One region of the Duganella paludis genome, then DNA from elsewhere that is predicted to be linked to it. Evidence: predicted binding sites of a transcription regulator. Region 1 holds the regulator's gene; the other holds the start of a gene.
The links. The regulator FliA, encoded in region 1, starts transcription of late flagellar genes. The targets are predictions, from matches to a motif close to CTAAAGTTTNNNNNNNNNNNGCCGNTA.
Positions count from the first base shown of each region.

Region 2: the regulator FliA is predicted to act here: its motif matches at 13,794-13,820, upstream of ACXZ1M_RS12210 (heme utilization protein).

Region 1 covers NZ_CM136922.1:1,548,069-1,563,411, forward strand. The annotation lists gene flgA (flagellar basal body P-ring formation chaperone FlgA) at 87-785, shown strand; gene flgM (flagellar biosynthesis anti-sigma factor FlgM) at 883-1,200, shown strand; gene ACXZ1M_RS06960 (flagella synthesis protein FlgN) at 1,208-1,684, shown strand; gene motD (flagellar motor protein MotD) at 1,702-2,472, opposite strand; gene ACXZ1M_RS06970 (flagellar motor protein) at 2,474-3,220, opposite strand; gene ACXZ1M_RS06975 (RNA polymerase sigma factor FliA) at 3,202-3,933, opposite strand; gene ACXZ1M_RS06980 (MinD/ParA family ATP-binding protein) at 3,963-4,763, opposite strand; gene flhF (flagellar biosynthesis protein FlhF) at 4,756-6,255, opposite strand; gene ACXZ1M_RS06990 (RpnC/YadD family protein) at 6,384-7,337, opposite strand; gene flhA (flagellar biosynthesis protein FlhA) at 7,388-9,511, opposite strand; gene flhB (flagellar biosynthesis protein FlhB) at 9,508-10,698, opposite strand; gene ACXZ1M_RS07005 (fumarylacetoacetate hydrolase family protein) at 10,817-11,794, opposite strand; gene ACXZ1M_RS07010 (pseudouridine synthase) at 11,791-12,507, opposite strand; gene ACXZ1M_RS07015 (S49 family peptidase) at 12,809-13,825, opposite strand; gene ACXZ1M_RS07020 (Rieske (2Fe-2S) protein) at 13,845-14,210, opposite strand; gene ACXZ1M_RS07025 (HAD-IIIA family hydrolase) at 14,212-14,871, opposite strand; gene ACXZ1M_RS07030 (RluA family pseudouridine synthase) at 14,883-15,343, opposite strand, start outside.
Region 2 covers NZ_CM136922.1:2,710,507-2,725,849, forward strand. The annotation lists gene ACXZ1M_RS12190 (glycosyltransferase) at 1-817, shown strand, start outside; gene ACXZ1M_RS12195 (putative sugar O-methyltransferase) at 861-1,910, opposite strand; gene ACXZ1M_RS12200 (HlyD family type I secretion periplasmic adaptor subunit) at 1,960-3,318, opposite strand; gene ACXZ1M_RS12205 (peptidase domain-containing ABC transporter) at 3,291-5,441, opposite strand; gene ACXZ1M_RS12210 (heme utilization protein) at 5,727-13,646, opposite strand; gene ACXZ1M_RS12215 (beta strand repeat-containing protein) at 14,057-15,343, opposite strand, start outside.

The DNA of each region.
Region 1 (15,343 bases):
CCCGGTTTTCCCATCCTATTCAAGGCTTCAAGTCCAGGCCGCCGGACTATGATGGCCACATTGAAGGGGAACCGACTATGCTCACCATGAAATCACGCTTATTGATTACCGCCGCCCTGCTCGGCGCCGCGCTGTGCAACGGCGCCGCCGCACAGGCCGGCCGCCAGGACATCGCCGCGCTCAAGGGCACGGTCGAGCAATTCCTGCAGGTGCAGGCCGGCGGCCTGCCCGGTCAAGTCACGATCACCGTGGGCGCCGTCGATCCGCGCCTGAACCTGGCCGCCTGCCCGGCGCCGCAAGCTTTCTTCATGCCCGGCGCGCGCGCTTGGGGCAAGACCTCGGTCGGCGTGCGCTGTGCGACGCCATCGGCCTGGACGGTATATATTCAAGCCAGCGTGACGGTGATCGGCGACTACGTCGCCAGCGCCGCGCCGCTGGTGCAGGGCCAACCCATCGACGCCGGCCAGCTGACCATCCTCAAGGGCGATTTGACAACATTGCCTGCAGGGATAGCCACCGACGTCAGCCAGGTGATCGGCCGCAGCGCCAATGTTTCGTTGCCGCCAGGAACTCCCTTGCGGCTTGATACCTTGCGCAGCAAGCCGGTGGTGCAATCCGGACAACTGGTGCGCCTGGTATCGACCGGCAACGGCTTCAGCGTATCGGCCGAGGCGCGCGCCATGAGCACGGCCGGCGACGGCCAGGTGGTGCAGGTGAAAACCGCCGCCGGCCAGCAAATCACCGGCATCGCCAAGAGCGGCGGACTGGTGGAGGTGGCTTTTTGAGCGAGCTGCACCACGGACCCGCTAAAGTTTACGGCCAGGCCGCCGTTACCGACTCAGATCCCGGAGTTTCGTACTCCTAGCTGAGAAGGAAATTGCTGTGAAAATTAATGACACTTTAAAGAGCACGCCAGGCTTGCCGTCGACGCCTGCGGCCACCTCCTCCACCGCGCGCGGCGCGGAGAAGGCGGCGGAAACCGCAGCGACGAATGTCGCCTCGGACAATGTGCGCCTGTCGCCGCAAGGCCAGGCGATGGCGGCCAGTTCTGCCGGCGGCGCCAATGCCGTGTTCGACACCAAAAAAGTCGAACGCATCAAATTGGCGATAGCCGACGGCCAGTTCCAGGTCAACTCGGAAAAAGTAGCGGATGGCTTGCTCGACACGGTCAAGGATCTGCTGCACTCACGAAAACGATAGGATAATCATGACCACCGTCACCCCGCTGAACAGCCTGCGCGAAGAAGAGCAAATCATGTCCACCTTGTTGGACTTGCTGCGCCAGGAACAGCAACTGCTGGTGACGGCGGAAATCGAAGGCCTGCCGGCCATCACCACCCGCAAGACCGCGCTGGTCACGCAAATGACCCTGTTGTCGGCGCAACGTCACCGTTCATTGGGCAAATGTGGTTTCCCCGCCGAGGAAGCCGGCATGGATGCGTGGATCGCCGCCAGCGGTGTAGCACGCGAGGAATCGGCCGGCCTGTGGCAGGCGCTGCTGCAGCATACGCGTGCAGCCAAGGAGCTGAACCGCGTCAATGGCATGTTGATCAACAAGCAGATGGGCCACACCCAGGGCGCGCTGCAGGCGCTGCGTCCGCCGGGCGGATCGGCCAACAACTTCTATGGCCCGGGCGGCATCTCGACCTCCCTGCCGCGCAGCCGCGGCTTCCTGGCCGGCTAAGACCTCCCCGCAAATTCTTATTGCGCCGGCGCCGTCGGCAATTCCGTGCTTGGATCGGGAATACCCGAGAGGATGGTCACCGCCACGCGGCGGTTGCGGGCGCGCCCGACCGGCGTGTCATTGGGCGCCACCGGCACGTTGGAACTGAAGCCCACGGCCGTCAGCCGCTCCGGCGCCACACCTGCATCGATGAACAGGCGCACCACGCTGCTGGCGCGCACCGACGACAGTTCCCAGTTGGACGGGAAACGCGTATTGCCGATCGGCTGGTTGTCGGTATGCCCTTCCACCTGCACATTGTGGCTGTCGGCCTTGAGCAGGCTGGCCACCGCGCGCAGCGCTTCGGTCGATTCGCTGGTCAGGCGCGCATCACCCGGATCGAACAGCACCGAGGCATTGATTTCGACGCTGACGCCGCGGCTGTTCTGCGTCACCCGCACCTTGCCCTCCTTGACCAGCGGCGCCAGCGTGGACAACAAGTCCTGCGCCAGCTTGGTCATCTGCTCTTTTTCCTTGCGCAGCAACTCGGTGCGGCGCTTCAGCGCCGGATTGGGGATGGGAAGATTGGGCACTTCGGTGTTGACCCGCTCGGCCGCGCCCTTGCCGCCGAAGGCGTCGCCCAGCGCGTCGGAAAACACCCGGTACTTGCCGATGTTGACCGCCGAAATCGCATACATCACCACAAAAAAGGCGAACAGCAGCGTAATGAAGTCGGCGTAGGAGATCAGCCAGCGCTCGTGGTTCTCCGGTTCGTCGTCGAACTTCCTGCGCGCGCGCCGGTGCTGCATCTCAGTGCTCCCGCAACAGTGTGGCGATGCGCTCGTCGATCACCCGCGTGTGGTCGCCGGTGGCGATGTCGTAGAACACCGCCGCCGCAATCTCCTGCTGGTGCACGGCCTGCGTGACGATGGCCTTGAGCTTGTTGGCGATCGGGTAGAAGAACAGGTTGGCCAGGCCGACGCCGTAAATCGTCGAGACGAAGGCCACCGCTATGCCGGAACCGAGCTTGCTCGGATCGGTCAGGTTTTCCATCACGTGGATCAGGCCCAGCACCGCGCCCAGGATGCCGATGGTGGGCGAATAGCCGGCCGCCGATTCCCAGATGCGCACCGCCTGGCGTTCTTCCGTTTCATAGGCGGTGATTTCGGTGTCGAGCAGCTGGCGCAGCTTGTCCGGCGCGATGCCGTCGACGATCAGGCGCAGGCCCTTGGTGTTGAACTTGTCCTTGGAGGCGAGCATGTAGCGCTCCAGCGACAGCAAGCCGTCGCGGCGCGCCGCCAGGTTCCAGGCGTTGATGTCGCGCGCCAGCGCGGCGCGGCTGTCGGGCGGCGGCGCGAACACCAGGCGCAGCATGCGCAGGCCGCGCAAAAAGGTTTTCATGCGGGTCTGCAGCAGTACCGCACCCAAAGTACCGATCACCACGATGGCGAAGGCGGCCGGCTGTAGCAGCGAGCTGAGCTTGCCGCCTTCGAGGCCCTGGCCGATGACGATGCCGGCCAGCGCCACCAGCACGCCGGCTACGCTGGCCCAGTCCAAGACCGCTCCCGCAGTGAGGCGCGCAGGCGCGCCACGGCTTGCGTATGCAATTGCGATACGCGTGATTCCGATACGCCCATCACGGCGCCGATTTCTTTCAAGTTGAGCTCCTCTTCATAGTACAGGCCCATCAACATTTTCTCGCGCTCCGGCAGCATGTCGATGGCGTCGATCACGGCCTGGCGGAAGTCGCCGTCGAGCAGCGAACGCAGCGGATCGGCGTCGTCGTCGGCCGCGTAGCGGTCCAGGAAGCTGTCGTTGCCGTCGTCGTCGTGGAAATCTTCGTAGTAGACCAGCTGGTGGCCGCCGCCGTCGCCCAGCATTTCCTGGTAGTCGGCCAGCGACAGCTTGAGCGACTTGGCTACTTCCGATTCGCTCGGCGGCCGGCCCAGGCGCTGCTGCAAGGTGGACATCGCCGCCTCGACCTTGCGCATGTTCTGGCGCAGCGAGCGCGGCAGCCAGTCGCTGTTGCGCAACTCGTCCAGCATGGCGCCGCGGATGCGCAGCACCGCGTAGGTTTCAAATTGCGCGCCGTGCGTTTCTTCGTAACGGCTGATGGCATCGAGCAGGCCGATCATCCCGGCTTGCACCAGATCGTCGACTTCGACGCTGGGCGGCAGCTTCGCCTTCATGTGGTGGGCCAAGCGCTTGACCAACGGCATATGCTCCGTCAGTAAGGTATCCTTGTCCGCTTTCCCTTTTACCGTATACATTCGAATAATTTTTGTCTTATTGTGTCTAGTTACGCACTGAGCTGGCTATTCCCTCCCAGCGCGAAGCGTCCCGCCAGTTGACGAAACGCGACCGAAGCACCGGCCAGCGGAAACGCATCGACCACCGCGCGCCCCAAGCGCGCAGCACGTTGCAGGTATTCATCCGCCGGCACCGACCCCATGGAAACGAGGTTGACGGCCAGGTAACGGCTGGCTGCCTGTGCCATATTATCGTATACCACCTTTGCTTCCGATTCGGAAGCCCCGGTGACCAGAATTCCGAACGGGCGGCGGCCCAGTTCCTGGTTCAGGCGCTTGATCATGCTGTAGGCAGCCTTGATCGAGGCGGCGCTGTTGGACACCTGCACCACGATTTCCGAACTGGCCATCACCGGCACCGGGAAGGCGTCGCCGTCGAATTCGCCATCCACCAGCACCATGCCGGTCTGCTTGGCCATGACGTCGAAGGCCTTGGCCAGGCGCCGCGTTTCGTCGGGGCCGGCGCGCATGGCGCCGCGTGTCATGGACACCACAGAGAACCCTTGCGGCACCGGGTGGATCACCTGGTTCAGCGCGCATTCCTGGCGTGCCACGTTCAGCAGGCTGTGGCCGCCGTCGACGCCGAGGCGCGAGGCCACGCCGTGGGCGCTGGCGCAGGCGTCGACGATCAGCACGTCGTTGCCGGCGCGGGCCAGCGAGGCGCCCAGGTTGACCAGCATGGAACCCTTGTCGTCCTGCGGCGCGGCCGACAGGAAGGTGACGATGCGGGGACGCGGCCCCGCCAGCATGCGGCGCAGGCCTTCGGCCTGGTCGAAATTAAAATTAGCCAAGATGCACCTCGCGCGCGCCGTGTTCGTTGTTGGCGTTGCTCATCAGCAGAGGCAGCTCCGCATCGAGATACTGGGTTTCGGCGACATCGCGTTTCAGCTTGAAAGCACGGTCGATCAGGTAGGCCGGATCGGCCAGGTGCAGATCTTCCGGCACGCGCTGGCCGTTGGAGACGTAGAACAGGTTGAGCTTCTGGCGGATCACCACGTCCAGCACGTTGCCGATCGCGGCCGCTTCGTCGAGCTTGGTCATGATGCAGCCGGCCAGGCCGCTGCCCTGGTAGGCGCGCACCACTTCGCTCAGGGTTTCCTGGGTGGCGGTGGCGTTCAGGCACAGCAGGCGTTTGACGTCGGAGCCGGCGCCCTGCAGCATGGAGACCTGTTCGGTCACCATCTGGTCGCGCTGGCTGACGCCGACGGTGTCGATCAGCACGGTGTGCTTGTTTTTCAGTTCCTTCAGGGCGATGCGCAGGTCGGCCTCGTCTTTCACCGAGTGCACCATCACGCCGAGGATCTTGCCGTAGATGCGCAGCTGTTCGTGGGCGCCGATGCGGTAGGCGTCGGTGGTGATCAGGGCCAGCTTGTCCGGGCCGTGGCGCATCACGCAGCGCGCGGCCAGCTTGGCGGTGCTGGTGGTCTTGCCGACGCCGGTCGGGCCGACCAGCGCGAACACGCCGCCCTGGTCGATCAGCGCGTCTTCGTTCGACATGGTTTGCAGGTTGCGGGTGAGGACGGTCTTGATCCAGCGCAGGCTGTCGGCGGCGTCGCGCTGGCTGGCCGGCAGTTTTTCGATCAGGTAGCGCGACAGGCTGGCCGAGAAGCCGGCCGCCAGCATGGCGCGCAGCACGGCGGTCTTGTGCGGTTCACGCGCTTGCGTCGCGCCCCAGGACAGTTCGGCCAGCTGGGTTTCCATCATGCCGCGCATGGCGCGGATTTCATTCATCATGCCGCTCATTTCCACGGCCGCGCTTTGCTTGGCGCTGGCGACGGCGGCTGAAACCATGGCGGCGATCTGGCTGGCGTCGAACGCCGGTGCGGCTTTCGGCTGCGGCTGCGCTACTGGCGCTGGCGCCGGCGCGGCCGCTGCTGCGGCAACCTTGGTGGCCAGCGACGAGTGCGAGGCGACTACGCGGTGCTGCGGCTGCTGCGGCAAGCTGGCGGCCGGGGCCTGGCGTGCCGGCTGGGGCGCTGGCTGGAAGGCTGGCTGGGCGGCGAATGGGGCGCGCGGGGCAAACGCTTCGTCATCGAAGCGCGGCTCGATGCGGGCGTTGGCGATGGTGGCTGGACCGAGGTCCAGCGAAGGCGCCGGTTCGGACATCGGCGAGTGCGGTGCGGGCATGGCCAGCGAGGCGGCGTCGTCGTTCGCCAGGGCGAGGATTTCGACCACGCCGTCTGACTGGCGGTTGGACAGGATCACGGCGTCGGGGCCGAGCGATTCGCGGACTTTACGCAGCGCGTCGCGGGAAGTGGACGCGGTAAATTTTTTAACGTTCATGACCGTCTCTCAAGGGAAGCATATCGAGCAGTGCGTCTTCCAGCGAGACGCCTTCACTCCTATGCTTCCATTATTGACGATGCACTCTGGAAACGATCTGATGAACAGGGGTGGAAATGGGCCGCAATTCAGTCGCGGAAAACCTCGTCCAGGGAGCGGGCATCGACGAAGTTAAGCGCCCAGGCCGACATCTGCCCGACATCGGCCCGCGCCAGCCGCGCCGCCACAGCCGCATCGAGCGGCCCGAAGCGTTTCGCCAGCACAGCCGACAGCACCGCAGCGCCACCTTCCTGCCGTCCTTCCTGCCGCCCTTCCTCCAGCCCCTGCCTCCGGCCAATCTCCATTCCGATACGTTCAATTGAGGATATGTAAGTCATGGTCTCCCTCCTTTCCAATTGCAGAACAGCGTAGCGGATCCGACGGTCCAACGACGCTGGCAAACGCATCATCCAGTCGATCATCCGGTACAAATCGATGATACGCTGCTTGTCCCAGTCCCGCTGATACAGAAGCTTGGCCAAACGCCATTTGGCGTGCCGCCTTTGATGCAAGTGGTGCTGGGTCTGCTGCGTCAGCAGGTGCGCAGCGGTGACCAGGGCAAACGGATTAGGATTGCTCATCAGGGATTCCATATCCTGCGCATAGTCTCGCAGCTTGACCACCGGGAAATCCAAACGCATTGAGCAGCCCAACAGTCGATACCCGAACGACGCTGGCCGCCAGCGCATGCCGCTATCGGCCAGCACCGCCATGCTGGCCAGGGGCCGCCGGTAGCGGTCGTACACGCGGTAGTGATAGGTGAAGATGCGCTCGGCAAACGCGGCATCGCGCCAGCCCTGCACTTCCAGATGCACCAGCACCCAATGCTCGCCGCCATCGCGCAGGTACACGCGCACCAGCTTGTCGAGCAGGCGCTTGCCCAGCTCGGCATCGCACGACAGCGCCGCGAATTCCTGGTCGAGGAAATCATGCGCGCGCGACCAGTCGATGGCGGCGTGCGCATCAGGGAAGTAAAAAGCCATGAATTCGGGGAAGTAGCGCGTGACCACTTCTTTCCACGGCGTGTCGTAGTCGTCGTTCATGCAGGCAGTCTAGACTGCCCGGATGAACGACGATAGCGGCCGGATCAAACTCAGCTTGGTTGCTGGCCCACCAGCGCCGTGACACGGATGGTTTTGCTTTCCGGGATCTCTGCGTGCGACAGCACCTTCAGTTGCGGCAAAGCGCGGCGCAGGAAGCGCGACAGCAGCGCGCGCAACGGCCCCGGCACCAGCAGCACCGGCGTCAGCCCCAGCGCTTCCTGCTGCTGCGCCGCCGACGCCGCCTGCTGCGCAATGGTGTCGGCCAAGCCCGGCTCGATGCCGGTGCCGTCCGCACCGCTGGCCGCCAGCGCCTGCATCAGCAAACGCTCAAGACGATTGTCCAAGGTCATCACCGACAACTCGCCAGCGCCCGGGAACAACTGCTGCACGATGGCCCGGCCCAGCGCAATGCGCACCAGCGCCGTCAGGTCGCCGGAATCCTGGGTATGCGCCGCATGCTCGGCCAGGGTTTCGATAATGCTGCGCATGTCGCGGATATGCACGCCTTCCGTCAACAGATTCTGCAATACTTTCTGCAAGGTCGACAGCGGGATCATCTTCGGCACCAGGTCCTCCACCAGCTTCGGCGCTTCCTTGCTCAGGTGATCGAGCAAGGCCTGCACCTCGGCGCGGCCGAGCAGCTCGGAGGCATGGGTGGTGATCAGATGGTTCAAATGGGTCGCCACCACCGTGCCGGCATCGACCACAGTGTAGCCCATGCCCTGCGCCTGGTCGCGCGCGCTGGCATCGATCCACACGGCCGGCAGGCCGAAGGCTGGATCGGTGGTCACCAGGCCCTGCAAAGTGCCGGTGGCCATACCAGGATTGATGGCCAGATACTGACCGTTGAAAGCCTCGCCCGTCCCCACTTCCACGCCCTTGAGCGCGATGCGGTAGGCCGATGGCTTGAGCTCCAGGTTGTCGCGGATGTGCACCGGCGGCGCCAGGAAACCGACCTCCTGCGCAAACTTCTTGCGGATACCCTTGATGCGCTTGAGCAGCTCACCGCCCTGGGTCTTGTCCACCAGCGGAATCAAACGATAGCCAACCTCCAGGCCCAGCGTATCGACCGGCATCACGTCCTGCCAGCTGGCTTCCTCCTGCTCCGCCGCCGCTGCGGCAGCCGGGGCCGAGGCTTCCGCCGCCGCCGTCTCGGCCGCAGCCTTCTCGACTTTCTTCTTCGACATCAGGTAGGCCGAACCACCGAGCGCGCCGGCCAGCATCAGGAACACCAGATTCGGCATGCCCGGAATCAGGCCCATACCGCCGATGATGGCCGCCGTGATGTACAGCACTTCCGGCTTGGCGAACAGCTCGCCCACCAGCTGCGAACCGATGTCCTGGTCGTTGGCCACGCGCGACACCACGATACCGGCCGCGATCGAAATGATCAGCGAAGGAATCTGCGCCACCAGGCCGTCACCGATGGCCAACAGCGTGTAGTTTTTCAGGGCGTCGGCAAACGGCATGTCGTGCTGGATCAGGCCGACCAGCAGGCCGCCCACCACGTTGATCACGGTCACCAGAATACCGGCCACGGCATCGCCGCGCACGTATTTACTGGCACCGTCCATGGCGCCGTAGAACTCGGCTTCCATCGACACTTCGCTGCGGCGCTTCTTGGCTTCCGCTTCGCCGATCAGGCCCGCGTTCAGGTCGGCGTCGATCGCCATCTGCTTGCCCGGCATCGCATCCAGGGCGAAACGCGCGCCCACCTCGGCGATACGGCCCGCACCCTTGGTCACCACCACAAAGTTGATGATGGTCAGAATCACGAACACCACGATACCGACCGTATAGTTACCGCCGATCAGGAAGTGGCCGAAGGCCTCGATCACCTTACCGGCCGCGTCGGCGCCGGTGTGGCCTTCGGTCAGCACCACGCGGGTGGAGGCCACGTTCAGCGACAGGCGCAACATGGTCGACACCAGCAGGATGGTCGGGAAGGACATGAAGTCCAGCGGCTTGACCGTGTACAGCGAAGTCAGCAGCACGATCACCGACAGCGCGATATTGAAGCTGAAGAACATGTCGAGCACAAACGCCGGCAACGGCAGGATCATCATCGCCAGCAACATGATGATCAGTATCGGCGCCGCCACGCTGCCCTTGTTCTTCGAATTGGCCAGGCCTTGCAGCCATGGCGGTAACTTCATATTGCTGAGGGCGTTCATACTGGTGCTCCGTTAGTCAAATCTGGTGGCGTGCCGTGCTTGGGAATGAAAGCTGGATCGAGCGGGTCCATGGTCGGCGGCACATCGAGTTTCTTCGGCACGTCCGGACGGTTGCCGCCGCCACGGTTGAACACGCGCAGCTGGAACACATAGGCCAGCACTTCAGCCACGGCGGCGTACAACTGTTCCGGAATCTCGTCGCCGATCTCGGTATGCTTGTGCAGCGCGCGCGCCAGCGCCGGCGCTTCCAGGATGGCGACCTTGTTCTCCTTGGCGATTTCGCGGATCTTGGCGGCCACCTCGTCGGTGCCCTTGGCCACCACTTTCGGTGCGCCGCGCATACCGTCGTTGTACTTCAGCGCCACCGCGTAGTGGGTCGGGTTGGTCACCACCACATCGGCGGTCGGGACGTCGGCCATCATGCGGCGCTTGGCCATCTCGCGCTGCAGTTGGCGGATCTTGGCCTTGATCTGTGGATTGCCGTCCGATTCCTTGGATTCCTGGATCAGCTCCTGGCGCGTCATCTTCAGCTTGTCGGCGTAATGCCACATCTGGTACGGGCCGTCGATGGCGGCGATCAGGCCCAGCGCGCCGACGATGAACAGGAAGCTGCTGGCCAGCATATTGAGCGTGTGGCCGATGCCGAGCTTGAGCGGCTCGACCGACAGGCCAATCACCGCATCCTTGTACTTCATCACCACCATCCAGGTGACGAAGCCGACCACCACCGTCTTCAGTATCGCCTTGACCAGCTCCACCAGCGCGTTCTTCGAGAACATATTGCTGATGCCACTGACGGGATTGAGCTTGCTGAACTTCGGCATGAAGGCCTTGCTGCTGAACAGCCAGCCGCCCACCAGCAGCGGCGAGGCCAGCGCCACCAGCATCACCGCCACGCCCAACGGCAGGCAGGCGATCAGCACGCGCACCACGTCCATGCCGATGCGGCGGAACAGCACGTCGGCGTTGAAAATTTGTTCCTGGTCCAGGGTCAGGCCCGACACCAGGGCCGAATGCAGCTGGCCGACCAGGCCGTCGCCCGTCATCCACAGGCCGGCGCCGGCCGCCATCAGCACGGTAAACGTCGCCACTTCCCGCGAACGGGGAACGTCGCCTTCTTCACGCGCCTGCTCGAGGCGCTTCGCTGACGCGGGTTCGGTCTTTTCTGCGTCGCTGTCGTCTGCCATGGGGTCTGCCTGATGCGTGGGTTAGTCTTGACCTTGCCATTATCGATGGCGGCCGGGCAAGATCATCGGTGGAATACGGCGGGTTTTCACCGCCATATCCACGATTCCCTACGGAAACTCAGGCTTGTTTTACAGTTTGCGAGATGGCGCCGAACACGGATTTACCGTCGTCCAGCATCTCGATGCGGATGGTGTCGCCGAACGCCATGAAGGGAGTGACCGGCTCGCCGCCGGCGATCATCTCCAGGCAGCGCTGTTCGGCGATGCAGGAATAACCGCGCCGGGCGTCCTTGTTGGACACGGTGCCGGAACCGATGATGGAACCGGCGCGCAGGTTGCGCGTCTTGGCCAGGTGGGCGATCAGTTGCGGGAAGTTGAACACCATGTCGACCCCGGCCTGCGGTTTGCCGACCAGCTTGTCGTTCCAGGTCGACAACAGCGGCAGGTGCACCTTGCCGCCCTTCCAGGCGTCGCCCAGCTCGTCCGGCGTCACCGCCACCGGCGAAAAACTGGTGGCCGGCTTGGACTGGACGAAGCCGAAGCCCTTGGCCAGCTCTTCCGGAATCAGGTTGCGCAGCGAAACATCGTTGGCCAACATCAGCAGGCGGATGCGCTGGTGGGCCTGGTCGGCGGTGGCGCCCATGGGCACATCGTCGGTGATCACGGCCACTTCCGCTTCGAAATCGATGCCCCACTCCTCGCGCGCCAGCGTGATGTCGTCGGTCGGGCCGAGAAAATCGTCGCTGCCGCCCTGGTACATCAGCGGGTCTTCCCAGAACGAGGCCGGCATCTCGGCGCCGCGCGCCTTGCGCACCAGTTCGACGTGGTTGACGTAGGCCGAACCGTCGGCCCACTGGAACGCGCGCGGCAGCGGTGCCATGCACTTGGCCGGCTCGAAATCGAAGCTGCGGCGGCCGCCGCCCCGGTTCAGTTCAAGGTAGATGGCGTCGAGTTGCGGGGAGATGAAGGTCCAATCGTCAAGCGCGCGCTGCAGAGTGCGGCACACGCCATCCGCCAGCTGGGCCGTTTTCAGGTCGCGCGAGACCACCATCAGCTGGCCGTCGCGGGTGCCGTCCTTCAGCGTGGCGAGCTTCATGCCGGCGCCAGCAAAGCCAGTTGTTCAGGCGTCAGGTAGCACCATTCGCCCTCGTCCAGGTCCAGCGCCGCCAGCTCCAGGCCGCCGATGGCCGAGCGGTGCAAGGCCGCGCAATGGTTACCGGCGGCCGCCAGCATGCGCTTGACCTGGTGGTACTTGCCCTGCTCCAGCACGATTTCCAGCTGGTGTTCGCCGCGCTTGATGCAGGTTTGCGCCGCCAGCGGCGCCGGTTCGTCGTGGAGCTGCACGCCGGCCAGCAGTTGGGCGACCAGTTCGTCGGTGACCGGTTCCGCCGTGGTGGCCTGGTAAATCTTCGGCACATGACGCTTCGGCGACGATTGCGCGTGGATAAAGGCGCCATCGTCCGACATCAGCAGCATGCCGGTGGTGTCGTGGTCGAGCCGGCCGACCGGCTGCACGTCACGCCAGCTCAGTTCTTCGGCCAGCAGGGTCAGCACGCCGGGATGGTGGCTGGGCTTGCGCGAACACTCGAAATTGGCGGGCTTGTGCAGCGCGATGTAGACGTGTTCGCGGTACACCACGTCTTCATCGAACAGGCGGAACACCAGGCCGTCGGTTTCCAGGGTTTCTTTGTAGTTGTCGTGCACCACACCATTGATGGTGATTTCGCCGTCCTCGATCAGGGAGCGGCAATACTTGCGGGTGCCATAGCCCTGCGATTGCAGGATGCGGTCCAAGGATAATTTGCTCATGGACGCGATTTTACAGGATGCGACCGGCCATCAAAAGAAAACAGCGGCATTGCGCCGCTGTTTTCAGCCCCACAAAGGGACTTATATGAGGAATCGAAATTCTCTCTACTCCGCATCCATGATGCAGTTGAGTAGTTCTCTACGTTGTACTGCACAACCGGAAAGTGTTGATATATGCCCTCCTTGGTAAGAACTACAAAACCACTATAGTTCAACCAAGGGGATGCGCAAGCTCAAAAAAGACTGGATTGATAATATTAATCGGTGAGCCAGTCGTCCTACCACTGCGACTAAGACGTCATTAATGCAAGCTGGGCTTGACCGTGTCCACCGCCGACTTCATCGCCCCCGCGCCCATGGCGGCGCCGAACTTCTTCAGCACGCGCTCAGGCAAGCCTTCATGCTGGGTGTAGTCGACGATATCTTCGGCCTTGACCACGTCGCGCGCCACGCTGTCGACGGTGCCGTAGGCGTCGGCCAGACCCATTTCGATGGACTTGGCGCCGGTCCAGAACAGGCCGGAGAACATTTCCGGCGTTTCTTTCAAGCGCTTGCCGCGGCCGTCGCGCACCACCTGGATGAATTGCTGGTGAATTTCATTCAGCATCGCCTGGGCATGCTGCTTGTGCTTTTCGCTCACCGGGGTGAACGGGTCGAGGAAGCCCTTGTTCTCGCCGGCGGTCAGCAGGCGGCGCTCCACGCCGACTTTTTCCATCACGCCGGTAAAGCCGAAGCCGTCCATCAGCACGCCGATGGAGCCGATGATGCTGGCCTTGTTGACGTAGATACGGTCGGCGCCGGCGGCAATGTAATAGCAGCCGGAAGCGCACATCTCGTCCACCACCACGTACAGCGGCTTGCCCGGGTAGCCCTTGCGCAGGCGCAGCATCTCGTCGACGATCATGCCGGCCTGCACCGGGCTGCCGCCCGGGCTATTAATATGCAGCACCACCGCCACCGAGCCGGTATCGGAGAACGCCTTGTTCAGCGCCGGGATCACCACGGCGGCCGAGCCGCTGCCTTCGGACTCGATGGAGCCCTCGACTTCGATCAGCGCCGTGTGGCGGCCCAGGGTTTCGCCGTCCGAGCCGGTCCAGCTGAAATCAAAGTACGCGCTCAGCGCGAACACCACCACCAACAGGGTCAGCGCCTTGAAGAAGATGCCCCAGCGGCGCGCCGCCTTTTGCTCCTTCAGGGTGGCAAATACGAGTTTTTCCAGCACTTCACGCTCCCAGTTGGAAGCGCTGACGCCCGGCTTGGCCGGCTGTGGCGCAGGGGCTGAAGGAGGATTGCTGCTCGGGTCGAGGTTGTCGCTCATGGATTGCTTTATTGGTTAGTCAGGCGCGCGCGGGGCGCACGTAGTCGTCGGGCTGCCAGTAAATCTGCTCATCGTGCTCCACCACTGTGATCGGCCGCAGCCGGCCGCCACGGCAGGGGCCGCCGGCGCACTGCCCGGTTTCCGGCACATAAATCGCCCCGTGGGTCGAGCACATGAGGTACAGCTTGCTCGATTCGAAGAACTCGCCTTCAGCCCAGTCCAGTTCGATCGGCACGTGGGCGCAGCGGTTCAGGTAGCCGTAGACCTTGCCGCGATGACGCACGACAAAGCCGGTGCCATCGGCGCCGCCGGCCGTCAGGGCGAAGCGCACGCCCCGGCCGCCATCGACGATGGCCTCCGAGGCGCAGATCAGGATGTCCTCCATCTCAGGCGTGCTCGCTCAGCCACTGATGCAGCTCCGCCACCGTCTTGGCCGAGTACATCGGCTTGCAGGCATGCAGCTGATCGACCGGATGGGCGCCATACTCGACCGCAATAGCGGCCGCGCCGGCGTTGCTGGCCATCAACAGATCATGGGTGGTATCGCCGATCATCACCGTACGCCGCATATCCTGCCCCAATTCGCGCGTCAATTCCTGCAACATGGCCGGATGCGGTTTGGAGAAGGTTTCATCAGCGCAACGTGTGGCATCGAACAAGGACAATACTTTGACATCGTTCATGGCGCGGTTCAAGCCGACCCGGCTTTTGCCGGTGGCCACGGCCAGGAAATAGCCGTTTTGCGACAATTCCTGCAACATGTCCAGAACGCCGGGAAACAGGCTGATTTCGTGGTCGCGCGACAGGAAGTGGTAGCGGTAGCGCTCCACCATGCGTGGATAGTAAGCCGGATCGACATCCGGCAACACGGCCTGCATGGCTTCATGCAAGCCCAGGCCGATGACGTGGGCCGCCGCGTCGTCACGCGGGACCGGCAAGGCCAGGTCGCGCGCGGCGGCCTGGATGCACTTTACGATCGTTAATGTGGAATCCATTAACGTGCCATCCCAATCGAAAACGATCAGATCAAATTGCTTTCTTGCCATTGTGTTTGCGATTAATTAAGTGGTTTGCCCAAGCTTACCAAGAATCGATCACATTCGGCGGCCAATGGCGCATTGAGCGTCATGTTTTTGCCTGAGTCAGGATGGGTAAACGTAATTTGATGCGCGTGCAGGAACATGCGTTTCAGCGCGCCGCGTCCTTCCGTGGCTTTTTGCAAAGCCTTGTTCAGCGGGAAATCGCCGTATTTGTCGTCGCCCAGGATGGGGAAGCCGGACGATGACAGATGAACGCGGATCTGGTGCGTGCGGCCGGTTTTCAGCTCGGCTTCCAGCAAGGCGAAACCGTCGAATTTCTTCAATAGCGAGAAAATCGTGTGCGATTCCATGCCATTGCCGTCTTCCGACACCGAGACGCGGCGTTCGCCGTCGGCGGTGGTGTATTTATGCAGCGGCAGCTTGATATGCTGGCGCGCATTCTTCCAGTCGCCCGCCACCATGGTCAGGTAGCGCTTGT
Region 2 (15,343 bases), 1.2 Mb from region 1:
GCTGCGCCACATCATTCCCTACTATTTCGACCAGACCAACCACTTCGCCAAGACCGGTTTCTTCCCGTTCATGCAGGACTACGTGGGCGACGACTATTTCTACCAGGCCATCGCCCACCTGCCAACCGACGTGCCGCCCGCCCTGAGCGCGCCGGCGCCGGCGCCCGTCCCTGCCCCCGAGCCGGCGCCCTCGCCGGAGGCGCAGCGGGCGGCCTACAACGCGGCGCTGGCCGTGCAATGGCGCGCGCTCAACCCGCACAATGAAACCATCCTGCAGGCGGCCTACGGCCTGTTCAATTTCGGCAAGCTGTCGGTCGGACGCCGCACCTACGGCGGCATCACCTTGTGGACCTTCGGCGATCCGGGCGAGAAGCTCAGCATCGGCCACTTCTGCTCGATCGCGGACGACGTCAAGTTCCTGCTGGGCGGCAATCACCCGCATGAGGGCGTCTCGACCTTCCCCTTCCTGACCAAGTACTTCGGCCAGCTGGAAGCCACCAGCAAGGGCGCGATCACGGTCGGCGACGATGTCTGGATCGGCTACAACAGCACCATCCTGTCGGGGGTGACGATCGGCCAGGGCGCGGTGGTGGCGGCCGGCAGCGTGGTCACCAAGGACGTGCCGCCCTACGCCATCGTCGGCGGCAATCCGGCCAAGCTGCTGAAGCACCGCTTCGAGGCGGCGGTGGTGGAGAAGATGCTCAAGCTCGACTACGGGCGCGTCAGCGACCAGGCCATCCTGGCCAGCCGCGACATCCTGTACCAGCCGATCACGCTGGAGAACGCCGACGCCATCATCGCCGCGCTGATGCGCTGAGGCGGGAATCCCCCGGCGGCGCCGGGGGATTTAGTCGAAGAAGTTAGTCGAAGGACTTGTCGATGGCCTTGTACAGGTATTCGTACTCGTCCATATCCTTGTTGCGGGCCAGGTTCCACAGCGCCGGCGCGCGCGAGACCAGTTCGAACTTGCTGTAGTCGATGCCGAACTCGTCGGCCTTCACCGGCGGGATGCGGGTGTGGTTGATGTGGTAGATGAACTTGGTGGTGACGCGGTTGAACTGCGCAATGTAGTTGGCGACATTGCTGAGCGACATCTCGGCCAGGCTGTAGGAATTGAACGACAGGTCGACCGAATTGTCCTTCAGGTCGGCGATCGCGAAGTTCGGCAGCACCAGGGCGTCGTAGTCGCGCACGTCGACCGTCTTCAGGTCCACCTCGCCGAACAGCGCGATCTTCTTGTCCGGATGGGCGCTGAGCAGGTAGAACGCGGTCAGCGCCATGTTTTCCGGCAGGTCGACGTCGATATAGGTCAGGTCGGCGTGGTCGCGCACCAGGAAATCTCCCAGGCCGCCGAAGCCGCCGCCCAGCTCCAGCACCACGCGACGCTGCTTGCTGCGCGTCAGGCGGTGGATGATGCTGGCGTAGTAGTGCTGGTAATCGACGCCGGCGCGGTAGAACTCGCCATCGACATAGAAGCCGTAGGGATTGCCCACCACCGGCGTCTTGAGCGCCGACAGCGGCTCGGTCTTGCCGATCGAGTCGATCCAGATCTGCATGCGGTGCATGATGTCGGCGGTGTAGGCGCCGGCGTTTTCCGGCGTGATGTTGCCGGCGAAGTAGCTCGACTCCATGTCCACCGGCATGCCGTGGATGCCCACCGTGAAGCGCTCGCGGAAGAAGTTGGCGTACATGCGGCCCAGCTCGGCGGCGTCGCGGCGCGCCATCACGTCCATCAGGCCGCCCATGAAGCCCTGGTAGATCGGCAACCACATATGGCTGACCTGGTACTCTTCCGCAGCGTCTTTCTGCACTTCCTTGGATTTGTTGTACGCCGTCATGACGCGCTCGACGATGCGCGGGTCCGCTTCGACCTTGCGGTCGATAAAGGCGTTGTCAATACTCAAAAACATGGAAGTCTCCAGATAGGGCTAGTTGGTATGGGGTGGGCGGACGGGATGCTCAGGGTTCGCGGATCGACTCGTCGACCGCCTTGGTCAACGGCCACAACAGATAGGACATGACGGTGCGGTGGCCCACGACGATCTCGGCCGACAAGGTCATGCCCGGCAACAGGCCGGCGCCGGGCGCCATCTTTTTCAGTTTCACGCTGCCCAGCGACACGCGGCTCAGGTAGTAGGCGTCCAGGCCCTCGCCGGCCGAGGCGGCGTCGCGCTTGAAGGCGTCCTGGCTGATGGTGCGCACCTTGCCGTCCAACATGCCGTGCTTCTGGAACGAGAAGGCGTCGACCTTGACGTGGGCGATGTCGCCGGCCTTGATGTAGCCGATGTCGAGCGAATCGATCTGCACTTCCGCTTCCAGCTCGGCGCCCAGCGGCACCAGGGTGAACAGCGGCTCGGCCTCGCGCACGATGGAGCCCACCGACAGCTTGGCGATCTCCAGCACCACGCCGTCGGCCGGCGCCACCATGTGCACCATGCGGTGGCGCATGTCGGCCTTGGTCAATTGTTCGCTGATGCCGTCGCGCTCGCGCGTGGCCGACAGCAGGTCTTCCATGGTCTTCTGACGCCAGCTCTTGCCGAAGGCGGCCCGCTCGGCCTGGGCCGAGGCCAGCTCGCGTCCCATTTCCAGCAATTTGTTTTGCTGCATGATCATGTCGCGCTCGACCGACAGGCGGCGGTCGCGCGCTTCCAGCAGGTGCATCTTGGCGCCGAACTGCTCGGCCATCAGCTGCTCCTGCATGGCTTCCACTTCGCGCAGCGACTTGACGCGCTGGGCCAGGATCACCTGGTCGCGCTGGTTGGTTTCCAGCCCGGCCTGCAGGCGCGCGATGTTCTGGTCCATCTTCGACTTCTGCGCCTCGAAATTGGCCTGGCGCTCGGACGACAGTTGCGATTGCAGCAGGCTGTCGGCGTCCTTGCGCCCGCCCTCCGGCACGCGCCGGCCTTCCAGCTCGGCGCGCAGGCCGGCGGCCTGGGTATCCATGCTTTGCAGGCGGGTGCGCAGCTGGGTCTCGTCGGCCTGGGTGAAGGTCGGATCCAGCGTCGCCAGCAGCTGGCCCTTCTTGACCACCTGGCCGACCCGCACTTCGATGCGCTGGATCACCGAGGTTTCCAGCGGCTGCACCACGATGTTCGGCAGCGGGTTGACCAGCCGGCCGCGCGCCACCACCACTTTTTCCACGCTCGACAGGCTGGCCCACAGGATGAAGGTGACCAGCGCGCCGAGCAGCACGTGCAGGGTGATACGCACGAAGCGCGGCAACGGGCCGCGCTCGATGGCATCGGCGTCCGGCAGGAAGGCGATCTCGGTCTTGTCTTTGCCGGGCTTGGTCACAGGTGGCTTGTTTGCTGGTTCCATAAGTGCAGGTAAGTTTCGCTACGGGTGAGCAGTTCTTCATGGCGGCCGGCATCCATCAGGCGGCCCTGCTGCATGACCATGATCTTGTCGGCGTTGACCAGGGTCGACAGGCGGTGCGAAATCATCACCACCGTGCGGCCCACCGCGATGCGCGACAGGTTGTTGATAAAGATGGCTTCGCTTTCGGGGTCGAGCGCGCTGGCCGCTTCGTCCAGGATCAGGATGCGCGGCTTGGCCACCAGGGTGCGGGCGATCGACAGGCGCTGCTTCTGGCCGCCCGACAGGTTGGCGGCGTTTTCTTCCAGCATGGTGTCGTAGCCCATCGGCAGGCGTTCGATGAACTCGTCGGCGCCGGCGGCGGCCGCCGCTTCCACCAGCTCTTCAAAGGTGGCGTCGGGCTTGGTGATGGACAGGTTCTCGCGCACCGTGCCGCGGAACAGGAAGTTCTCCTGCAGCACCACGCCGATCTGGCGCCGCAGGTGCGACAGCTCGATCTCGCGCGCATCGATGCCGTCGAAACGGACGATGCCTTCGACCACCGGGTAGAGGCCCTGGATCAGCTTGGTCAAGGTGGTCTTGCCGGAACCGCTGCGGCCGACGATGCCGACCACGGTGCCCTGCTCGATGGTGAAGCTGGCCTTGTTCAGCGCCATCGCCTGCGCGCCCGGGTAGCGGAAGGTCACCTCGTCGAAATGGATATCGCCGCGCAGCTGCGGACGCAGGCCGTTGGCGCCGGCGCGGCCCTCGGGCGCGCGGTTCATCACCTCGCCCAGCATCTTCACCGACAGCGCGGTTTCCTGGTACTCGTTGACCAGGCCGACGATCGAGATCAGCGGCCCGGTGACGCGCCCGGCCAGCATCTGGAAGGCGATCAGCGCACCGACCGAGAGCGAATTGTCGAACACCGCCTGGGCGCCGATCACGATCAGCGTCACCGGCATCAGCTTGCCGAGGAAGTCGGTGATGGCGTTGCCGGCGATGGAGATCTGGCCGACCCGGAAGTGCATGGTGATGGCTTCGGCCGAGCGCTGGTCCCAGATGCGGCGCTGGCTCGGTTCGATCGCCAGCGCCTTGACCGTGCGCATGCCGTGGATCGCTTCGACCAGCATGGCCTGGCGCTGGCCTTCGGCCGCGTACAGCGCGTTGAGGCGGCGCTGGAAGGTCGGAATCATCGACACCACCACGATCGCGATCAGGGCCGTGAACAACAGCACGATCAGGGTCAGCTGGAACGAGTAGGTGAACAGGATGGGGATGAACACCAGCAGCGAGATCAGGTCCAGCGCGGTGAAGAACAGGCGGCCGGTGAGGAAGCTGCGGATTTTTTCCAACTGCTGCATGTGGCGCGTGACCACGCCGGCGCTGGTGGTTTCAAAAAAGTCGATCGGCAACGACAGCAGGTGGCTGAAGGTGCGGCGCGTCAGCCGCATGTCGATCTTGTTGGAGGCGGCCAGCGTCAGCGTCTGGCGCAGGAAGCCGAAGCTGGCGTCGAACAGCAGGGCCAGCACGATGCCCACCGCCAGCACCCACAGCGTGGTGACGCTCTGGTGGGTCAGCACCTTGTCGATCACCAGCTGGAAGAAGATCGGCGAGGCCAGCGCCAGCAGCTGCATGGCGACGGCGGCGATGAAGATGTCGCGGAAGGCCGCCTTTTGCTTGAGGATCTCGGGAATGAACCAGCGCAGGCCGAACGGCTGGTTCGGGTCGCTGAGCTTGTGTTGGCGCTTGATGAACACCACGTCGCCGCTCCAGCGCCGCTCGAACTCGCTGCGCGCCACCATCACCACGGTGGCGTTGGCGCTGGCCGGGTTGAGCACGGCGGCCTGCTCTTCGCCCTCGCCCTCGGCCGCGCGCACGCCCACCACGATCACCATATTGCCGTCGTTCAGGCGCGCCATCAGCGGGAACACGCCATCCTGCGCCATCAGGCGCGACCAGTCGAGCTTGTCGATCTTGGCCTTCAGGCCGATATCGGTGGCAATCCGCATCAGCTCGCCATTTCCCGGTTCTTCCGCCCGCAGGGCGTAGTCGTCAATCAGGCGTTCGGGATTGATTTGCAAGCCGTGGTGCTGGGCGATCGCAGTCAGGCACTGGATCGCGGTGTGGGGAAATTTATCGTGCATTGTGACGGGACGGATGCATGGTCGTACATGGCAACATCGATGACCACCTTGTTGGTTGACCTGGGTAAAACTTGCAACAGCGCACTATTACGCCGTCTGAGGATTCTACCCTAGCGCGCTGTTTCCCGGCGCATTTTCTGCTGCGGAACAACGGCCGTTTCCCCGTCCTGTTCGCGGCACCGCCACAACCGTTTCCGGGCTTCCCGACTAGCAAAAAAAAAGCGGCAAGACCGCGAGGTCTTGCCGCCTTGGCGCCGGAGCGGACTCCGGCGTGGCGCTCAGCGCTTACTTGACAGCCAGGATGCCGTGGCTGGCGGCGCTTTGCAGCGCCTTCAGTCGCAGCGCGTCCTCGGTGGCGACGGCGGTGCTGGCCGCGCCCAGCTGGGCCGCGCTGTACTGGCCGATGGCGCTGGCCAAGGCAGCGGCGTTGTTGCCGACGCTGCCAGGCACTTCCAGCTTGGCCGTGCCGGCCGCCGCCGCCGCCGCGGTGTAACCGGACAGGGCTTGCGTCAGGCTGCTCACCGAGGTGGTCAGCGAGGCGCCCGGGGCCGCCATCTGGAACCACACGTCGGCCGCCTGATGGGTGTTGCCGTCGCTGGTCTCGTAGGTCGAGGTGATGCCGACGATGTTGCCGTTGTTGAGCGAGGCGTTCTGCTTGGCGTCCAGGTTCAGCTTGGTGATGCCGAGGTCGCCCAGCGATTTCAGCTCGTCGGCCTGGCTGATGCCGTCGGCGTTGCCATCGATCCACACCTGCAGCTTGCCGTAGGCCTGGTCCGCGCTGTCGATCACGCCATCGCGGTTGGTGTCGAGCTCGTCCATCGCCTGGTAGCCGGTGGCCGCTTTCTGGCCGGTGGCCAGCGTGGTGCCGGAACCGAACAGCTCGCTACCATCGTTGATCACGCCGTCGCCGTTGCGATCCAGGACCAGCAGGCCGTCGCCGCCGCCGACCCAGCCGGTGGCGCCTTTCTGGCCGGTCGCCTGCAGGTCGAACTGCACGCCGGCCGAGATGTTCAGCGTCGCGATGCCGTTACCGTCCAGGTCCAGCACGATCGGCGTGCCCAGCGGCGAAGGCAGCGCGGCGATCTGGTCGCTGGTCAGGCCCGGTACCTGGGCGCTGGTGATGGCGCACACCTGGCTGCTGGTCAGCGAGTGGATCTGGTCGGTCGTCAGGCTGCCGATCTGGTCGGTGGTCAAGGACGCGATGGCAGCGGTGCGCAGCGCCACCATGTCGGCCGTTTCCAGCGCGCGCAGCTGGTCGGTGCTCAGTGCGCGGACCTGGGCGGTGCTCAGGACGGCGACCTGGGCGCTGCCCAAGCCAACGATCTGATCGGTGGTCAGGGCCTGGACCTGGCTGGTTTTCAGGCCGACGAAGGCGCCGGTCTTGAGCGCGGCCACGTCTTCGGTACCCAGCGCGCCGACCGCATCGCTGCTCAGCGCGGCCACTTGGCCGGAGCTCAGCAATGCTGCCTGGGTGCTGGTCAGCGCCACCGCCTGGTTGGTGCTCAGGAAGGACAGGCTGGCGGTGCTCAGCGCCACCACCTGGGTCGCGCTCAGGTTGCCGATCTGGTCGGTGGTCAGCGCGGTCAGTTGCGCGGTCTTCAGCGCGGCGATCAGGCCGGTGCGCAGCACCGACAGGTCGGCCGTCTCGATGGCGGCGATGCCGTCGGTCGACAGCGCGCCGAATTGCGTGGTGCTCAGCGCATTGAATTGCGCCGAGTTCAGCGCCACCACCTGGTTGGTGGTCAGGCCGGCCGACAGGGTGGTGGTCGCCAGTGCACCGATCTGGCCGGTGGTCAGCACGCCAACCTGGTCGGTCGTCAAGGCGCCCAGCTGGTCGGAGCTGAGGACCGCGATGCCGCCGGTTTTCAGCGCGGCCAGGTCGGCCGTTTCGATCGCGGCGATGGCCGAGGTGCCCAGCGCCGTGACTTGCTTGCTGGTCAGTACGCCGACCTGGGTGCTGGTCAGGGCAACGATCTGGTCGGTCGTCAGGTTGGCCACCTGGCTGGTGGTCAGGGCGGCAACCGCGCTGGTCTTCAGTGCTTGCAGGTCGTCCGTTTGCAAGGCGGCGATGTTGTCGGTGCTCAGCAGGACCACTTGGCCCGAGCCCAGCGCGCCGGCCTGGCTGGTGGTCAGCGCCACCACCTGGTTGGTGCTCAGGGCGACGATGCTGGACGAGCTCAGCGCGGCGACCTGGCTGGTGGTCAGGTTGCCGATCTGGTCGGTGGTCAGCGCGGTCAGCTGGGCCGTTTTCAGGCTGGCGATGACGCTGGTTTTCAAGCCCACGATGTCGGCCGTCTCGATGGCGGCGATGCTGTCGGTCGACAGTGCGACGAACTGGGTGGTGGTCAGGCCGGCCAACTGGCCCGAGCTCAGCGCCACGACCTGGTTGGTGGTCAGGCCGTAGGCCAGGCTGGTGGTGCTCAGCGCGCCGATCTGGGCGCTGGTCAACACGCCGACCTGGTCGGTCGTCAGGGCGCCGACCTGGTCGGTGCTGAGGACCGCGATGCCGCCGGTTTTCAGCGCGGCCAGATCCGCCGTTTCAATCGCGGCGATGGCCGAGGTGCCGAGCGCCGTGACGTGCTTGCTGGTCAGCACGCCGACTTGGGCGCTGCTCAGGGCGACGATCTGGTCGGTCGACAGGTTGGCCGCCTGGGCGGTGGTCAGCGCGGCGAAGGTGCTGGCCTTGAGGGCTTGCAGGTCTTCGGTTTGCAGGGCCACCAGGCCGTCGGTGCTCAGCGCGGCGAACTGGCCGGAGCTCAGCACGCCGGCTTGGCTGGTGGTCAGCGCCACCACCTGGTTGGTGCTCAGCGCGCCGATGCTGGCGGTGCTCAGCGCGGCGACTTGGCCGCTGGTCAGGTTGCCGATCTGGTCGGTGGTCAGGGCAGCCAGCTGGGCCGACTTCAGGGTCGCAATGACGCTGGTTTTCAGGCCGATGATGTCGGCCGTCTCGATGGCGGCAATGGCGTCGGTCGACAGCGCGCCGAACTGGGTGGTGGTCAGGCCGGCCAGCTGGGCCGAGCTCATCGCCACGACCTGGTTGGTGGTCAAGCCGTAGGCCAGGCTGTTGGTGCTCAGCGCGCCGATCTGGGCGCTGGTCAGCACGCCGACCTGGTCGGTCGTCAAGGCGCCGACCTGGTCGGTGCTGAGGACGGCGATGCCGCCGGTTTTCAGCGCGGCCAGATCCGCCGTTTCAATCGCGGCGATGGCCGAGGTACCGAGCGCGACGACATGCTTGCTGGTCAGCACGCCGACCTGGGCGCTGCTCAGGGCAACGATCTGGTCGGTCGACAGGTTGGCCGCCTGGGCGGTGGTCAGCGCGGCGAAGGTGCTGGCCTTGAGGGCTTGCAGGTCGTCGGTTTGCAGGGCCACCAGGCCGTCGGTGCTCAGCGCGGCGAACTGGCCGGAGCTCAGCACGCCGGCTTGGCTGCTGGTCAGCGCCACCACTTGATTGGTGCTCAGCGCGCCGATGCTGGCGGTGCTCAGCGCGGCGACTTGGCCGCTGGTCAGGTTGCCGACCTGGTCGGTGGTCAGGGCAGCCAGCTGGGCCGACTTCAGGGTCGCGATGACGCTGGTTTTCAGGCCGATGATGTCGGCCGTCTCGATGGCGGCAATGGCGTCGGTCGACAGCGCGCCGAACTGGGTGGTGGTCAGGCCGGCCAGCTGGGCCGAGCTCATCGCCACGACTTGGTTGGTGGTCAGGCCGTAGGCCAGGCTGTTGGTGCTCAGCGCGCCGATCTGGGCGCTGGTCAGCACGCCGACCTGGTCGGTCGTCAGGGCGCCGACCTGGTCGGTGCTGAGGACGGCGATGCCGCCGGTTTTCAGCGCGGCCAGATCCGCCGTTTCAATCGCGGCGATGGCCGAGGTGCCCAGCGCGACGACATGCTTGCTGGTCAGCACGCCGATCTGGGCGCTGCTCAGGGCGACGATCTGGTCGGTCGACAGGTTGGCCGCCTGGGCGGTGGTCAGCGCGGCGAAGGTGCTGGCCTTGAGGGCTTGCAGGTCGTCGGTTTGCAGGGCCACCAAGCCGTCGGTGCTCAGCGCTGCGAACTGGCCGGAGCTCAGCACGCCGGCTTGGCTGGTGGTCAGCGCCACCACCTGGTTGGTGCTCAGCGCGCCGATGCTGGCGGTGCTCAGCGCGGCGATCTGGCCGCTGGTCAGGTTGCCCACCTGGTCGGTGGTCAGGGCGGCCAGCTGGGACGACTTCAGGGTCGCGATGACGCTAGTTTTCAGGCCGATGATGTCGGCCGTCTCGATGGCGGCAATGGCGTCGGTCGACAGCGCGCCGAACTGGGTGGTGGTCAGGCCGGCCAGCTGGGCCGAGCTCATCGCCACGACCTGGTTGGTGGTCAAGCCGTAGGCCAGGCTGTTGGTGCTCAGCGCGCCGATCTGGGCGCTGGTCAGCACGCCGACCTGGTCGGTCGTCAAGGCGCCGACCTGGTCGGTGCTGAGGACGGCGATGCCGCCGGTTTTCAGCGCAGCCAGATCAGCCGTTTCAATCGCGGCGATGGCCGAGGTGCCCAGCGCGACGACATGCTTGCTGGTCAGCACGCCGACCTGGGCGCTGCTCAGGGCGACGATCTGGTCGGTCGACAGGTTGGCCGCTTGGGCGGTGGTCAGCGCGGCGAAGGTGGTGGCCTTGAGGGCTTGCAGGTCGTCGGTTTGCAGGGCGACGATGGCGTCGGTGCTCAGCGCGGCGAACTGGCCGGAGCTCAGCACGGCGGCCTGGCTGCTGGTCAGCGCCACGACCTGGTTGGTGCTCAGCGCGCCGATGCTGGCGGTGCTCAGCGCGGCGACTTGGCCGCTGGTCAGGTTGCCGATCTGGTCGGTGGTCAGGGCAGCCAGCTGGGCCGACTTCAGGGTCGCAATGACGCTGGTTTTCAGGCCGATGATGTCGGCCGTCTCGATGGCGGCAATGGCGTCGGTCGACAGCGCGCCGAACTGGGTGGTGGTCAGGCCGGCCAGCTGGGCCGAGCTCATCGCCACGACCTGGTTGGTGGTCAAGCCGTAGGCCAGGCTGTTGGTGCTCAGCGCGCCGATCTGGGCGCTGGTCAGCACGCCGACCTGGTCGGTCGTCAAGGCGCCGACCTGGTCGGTGCTGAGGACGGCGATGCCGCCGGTTTTCAGCGCGGCCAGATCCGCCGTTTCAATCGCGGCGATGGCCGAGGTACCGAGCGCGACGACATGCTTGCTGGTCAGCACGCCGACCTGGGCGCTGCTCAGGGCAACGATCTGGTCGGTCGACAGGTTGGCCGCCTGGGCGGTGGTCAGCGCGGCGAAGGTGCTGGCCTTGAGGGCTTGCAGGTCGTCGGTTTGCAGGGCCACCAGGCCGTCGGTGCTCAGCGCGGCGAACTGGCCGGAGCTCAGCACGCCGGCTTGGCTGCTGGTCAGCGCCACCACTTGATTGGTGCTCAGCGCGCCGATGCTGGCGGTGCTCAGCGCGGCGACTTGGCCGCTGGTCAGGTTGCCGACCTGGTCGGTGGTCAGGGCAGCCAGCTGGGCCGACTTCAGGGTCGCGATGACGCTGGTTTTCAGGCCGATGATGTCGGCCGTCTCGATGGCGGCAATGGCGTCGGTCGACAGCGCGCCGAACTGGGTGGTGGTCAGGCCGGCCAGCTGGGCCGAGCTCATCGCCACGACCTGGTTGGTGGTCAGGCCGTAGGCCAGGCTGTTGGTGCTCAGCGCGCCGATCTGGGCGCTGGTCAGCACGCCGACCTGGTCGGTCGTCAGGGCGCCGACCTGGTCGGTGCTGAGGACGGCGATGCCGCCGGTTTTCAGCGCGGCCAGATCCGCCGTTTCAATCGCGGCGATGGCCGAGGTGCCCAGCGCGACGACATGCTTGCTGGTCAGCACGCCGACCTGGGCGCTGCTCAGGGCGACGATCTGGTCGGTCGACAGGTTGGCCGCTTGGGCGGTGGTCAGCGCGGCGAAGGTGGTGGCCTTGAGGGCTTGCAGGTCGTCGGTTTGCAGGGCGACGATGGCGTCGGTGCTCAGCGCGGCGAACTGGCCGGAGCTCAGCACGGCGGCCTGGCTGCTGGTCAGCGCCACGACCTGGTTGGTGCTCAGCGCGCCGATGCTGGCGGTGCTCAGCGCGGTGACCTGGCTGGTGGTCAGGTTACCGACCTGGTCGGTGGTCAGGGCGGCCAGCTGGGACGATTTCAGGGTCGCGATGACGCTGGTTTTCAGGCCGATGATGTCGGCCGTCTCGATGGCGGCAATGGCGTCGGTCGACAGCGCGCCGAACTGGGTGGTGGTCAGGCCGGCCAGCTGGGCCGAGCTCATCGCCACGACCTGGTTGGTGGTCAGGCCGTAGGCCAGGCTGTTGGTGCTCAGCGCGCCGATCTGGGCGCTGGTCAGCACGCCGACCTGGTCGGTCGTCAAGGCGCCGACCTGGTCGGTGCTGAGGACCGCGATGCCGCCGGTTTTCAGCGCAGCCAGATCCGCCGTTTCGATCGCGGCGATGGCCGAGGTGCCCAGCGCGGCGACATGCTTGCTGGTCAGGACGCCGACCTGGGCGCTGCTCAGGGCAACGATCTGGTCGGTCGACAGGTTGGCCGCCTGGGCGGTGGTCAGCGCGGCGAAGGTGCTGGCCTTGATGGCTTGCAGGTCGTCGGTTTGCAGGGCGACGATGGCGTCGGTGCTCAGCGCGGCGAACTGGCCGGAGCTCAGCACGGCGGCCTGGTTGCTGGTCAGCGCCACGACCTGGTTGGTGCTCAGTGCGGCAACGCTGGCGCTGCTCAGGGCGGCCACTTGGCCGTTGGTCAGATTACCGATCTGGTCGGTGGTCAGGGCGGCCAGCTGGGACGACTTCAGGGTCGCGATGACGCTGGTTTTGAGGGCGATCAGGTCGGCCGTCTCGATGGCGGCTACCGCGTCGGTCGACAACGCGCCGAATTGGGTGGTGGTCAGGCCCGCCAGTTGGGACGAGCTCATCGCCACAACCTGGTTGGTGGTCAGGCCGTAGGCCAGGCTGGTGGTGCTCAGGGCAGCGATCTGGGCGCTGCTCAGCACGCCGACCTGGTCGGTCGTCAGGGCGCCGACCTGGTCGGTGCTCAGCACGGCGATGCCGCCGGTTTTCAGGGCGGCCAGGTCGGCCGTCTCGATGGCGGCGATGGCCGAGGTGCCGAGGGCGGCAACGTGCTTGCTGGTCAGCACGCCGACTTGGGCGCTGGTCAGAGCGACGATCTGGTCGGTCGACAGGTTGGCCGCTTGCGCGGTCGACAGGGCGGCGAAGGTGCTGGCCTTGAGGGCTTGCAAGTCGTCGGTTTGCAGGGCGACGATGCTGTCGGTGCTCAGTGCGGCGAACTGGGCCGAGCTCAATACGGCGGCCTGGCTGCTGGTCAGGGCCACGACCTGGTTGGTGCTCAGCGCGCCGATGCTGGCGCTGCTCAGGGCGACCACTTGGCCGCTGGTCAGGTTGCCGATCTGGTCGGTGGTCAAGGCGGCCAGCTGGGACGATTTCAGGGTCGCAATGACGCTGGTTTTCAGGGCGATCAGGTCGGCCGTCTCGATGGCGGCCACATTGTTGGTCGACAGCGCGCCGAATTGCAGCGTGCTCAGGCCGGCCAACTGGCTCGAACTCAGGGCCACCAACTGGTCGGTGCTCAGGCCGTAGGCCAGGCTGTTGGTGCTCAACGCGGCGATCTGGCCGCTGGTCAGCACGCCGACCTGGTCGGTGGTCAGGGCGCCGATCTGGTCGGTATTGAGGATGGCAATGTTGCCGGTTTTCAGGGCCAGCAGGTCGGCCGTTTCCAGTGCGGCGAGCGCCGACGTGCCCAGCGCGGCGACCTGGTTGCTGCCCAAGGCGGCCACCTGGGCGCTTTGCAGCGCGACGATTTGGTTGGTCGACAGGGTGTTGACCTGATTGGTGGTGAGGCCGACGATCGCCGTGGCTTTCAGCGCCTGCAAGTCGTTGGTTTCCAGCGCCACGATGGAGTCGGTCGACAGTGCCGCGACTTGGCGCGAGCTCAGGGCCGCGACCTGGTTGCTGGTCAGCGCCACGATCTGGTCAGTGGTCAAGCCATAGGCCAGGGTGGTGGTGGTCATGGCCACAATGTGGGCCGCCGTCATGACGCCAATCTGGTCGGTCGTGAAGGCCTGGAATTGTCGGGTATTGAGCGCAGCTATATCACTGGTCGCCATGGTGGCGACGGTGGAGGTCGCCAGTGCGGCGATCTGATGGGTTTCCATGCTGGTGATGAGGCTCATTTCCATTCTCCTAGGGCACTACACGTTCTATGGGGACAAACATCGGAGCCGACGGGGGGTTTCCGTGGGCTCCGATTCTTTATGGGGGACTGCGTATGTCGAGGACTGCTGGCGATGGTTTTACTGCCGGTAGGCTACTTAAGTTCTTAACGTCAACTACCATAACAACTTTAGGATGCACTGCGTTATTTTTTCCAGGAGACAACGAAGTTCGGCGCAAAAAAACCACAACCATGCCTTCCCGTTCGTCCCGACGCCTGCTTAGCGTAAAGCGACTTTTTTCCGCAGCGCATTAAGCTGTTTTTGTTTATGTGTGGAAAGGCAAAAAGCGGGCCAGCGCATCTGTTGTACAAATGAAAACGGCAAGGCTTGCGCCTTGCCGTTTTTAGCTTGCTACGCTGCCGCAGGCCTTATTTGTGCGGTACCGCGAGGTAACCTTGGGCGCCACCTTGCAGCGCTTTGAGGCGCAGCTCGCTGTCGACCACGGTGCTATCGAGGCTGGCTGGCTTGCCGTCGGCGCCGTAGCGTTTCAGCGCGTCGGCCAGCTGGGCGGCATTGGCGTTGACGCCGCTACCGCGTACATCCAGCTGTCCGCCCGCCGGTGCGCTGGCGCCGCTGCCGGCGGCAAACGTCGCCATGGCCTGGGTCATGCCGCTGACGTTGCTGGTCAGGGCCTGCGAGGCGGCGCCGACCTGGAACCAGACGTCGGCCGCCTGGTGGGTCTTGCCGTCGCTGGTCTCGAAGGTCGACTTGGCGCCGATGAAGTTGCCGTTGCCGCTGGCCTCCAGCGTCTGTTTGACATCCAGATTCAGCTTGGTGATGCCCAGGTCCGCCAGGGATTGCAGTTCAGCGGCCTGGCTGATGCCGTCGCCGTTGCCATCCACCCACACCTGCAGGCTGCTGAAGGCGCTGTCCGAACTGTCGATGACGCCATCGCCGTTGGTGTCGAGCTCGGCCATCGCTTCGTAGCCGTTGGCGGCCTTGGTGCCGTTGGCCAGCGTGGTGCCCGAACCGAACAGCTCGCGACCATCGTTGATCACGCCATCATGGTTGCGATCGAGGACCAGCAAGCCGTCGCCACCGCTGACCCAGCCGGTCTTGACTTGGCTGCCATTGGCCAGCAGGTCGAATTCGACGCCCTGCTCCATGCCGACGGTCTGGATGCCGTCGCCGTTCAGGTCCAGCACGATCGGCGTCAGCGAGATCAGCGCCGAAGTCTGGCTCGGGGTCATGGCGTGGAACTGGGCCGAGTTCAGCGCGTGGATCTGCTGCGTGGACAGCGCGTGGATCTGGTTGGTCGTCATGCCGGCGATGCCTTGGGTCGAGATCGCAGCAATCTGGCGCGTCGTCAGGCCGGCCACGGCGTTGGTCGACATCGCCGCCAGGTCGGCCGTTTCCAGTCCGTTGATCGCCGCCGTGCTCAGGCCGACGATCTGGCGCGAGCTCAGCGCGGCAACCTGGTTGGCGGTCAGCGCGGCAGCCTGGCTGGCGCTCAACGCGCCGAGCTGGGCGCTGGTCAGCACCGTCAAGCCGGCGGTGCTGATGACACCGATGTCGGCCGTTTCGATCGCCGCCAACTGCGCCGTTTTCAGCACGCTCAGTTGCGTGGTGCCCAGCGACGAGACCTGGCTGGTGGTCAGCGCCACAATCTGGTCGGTGCTCAGCGACACCACGCTGCTGGTACCCAGCGCCGCCAC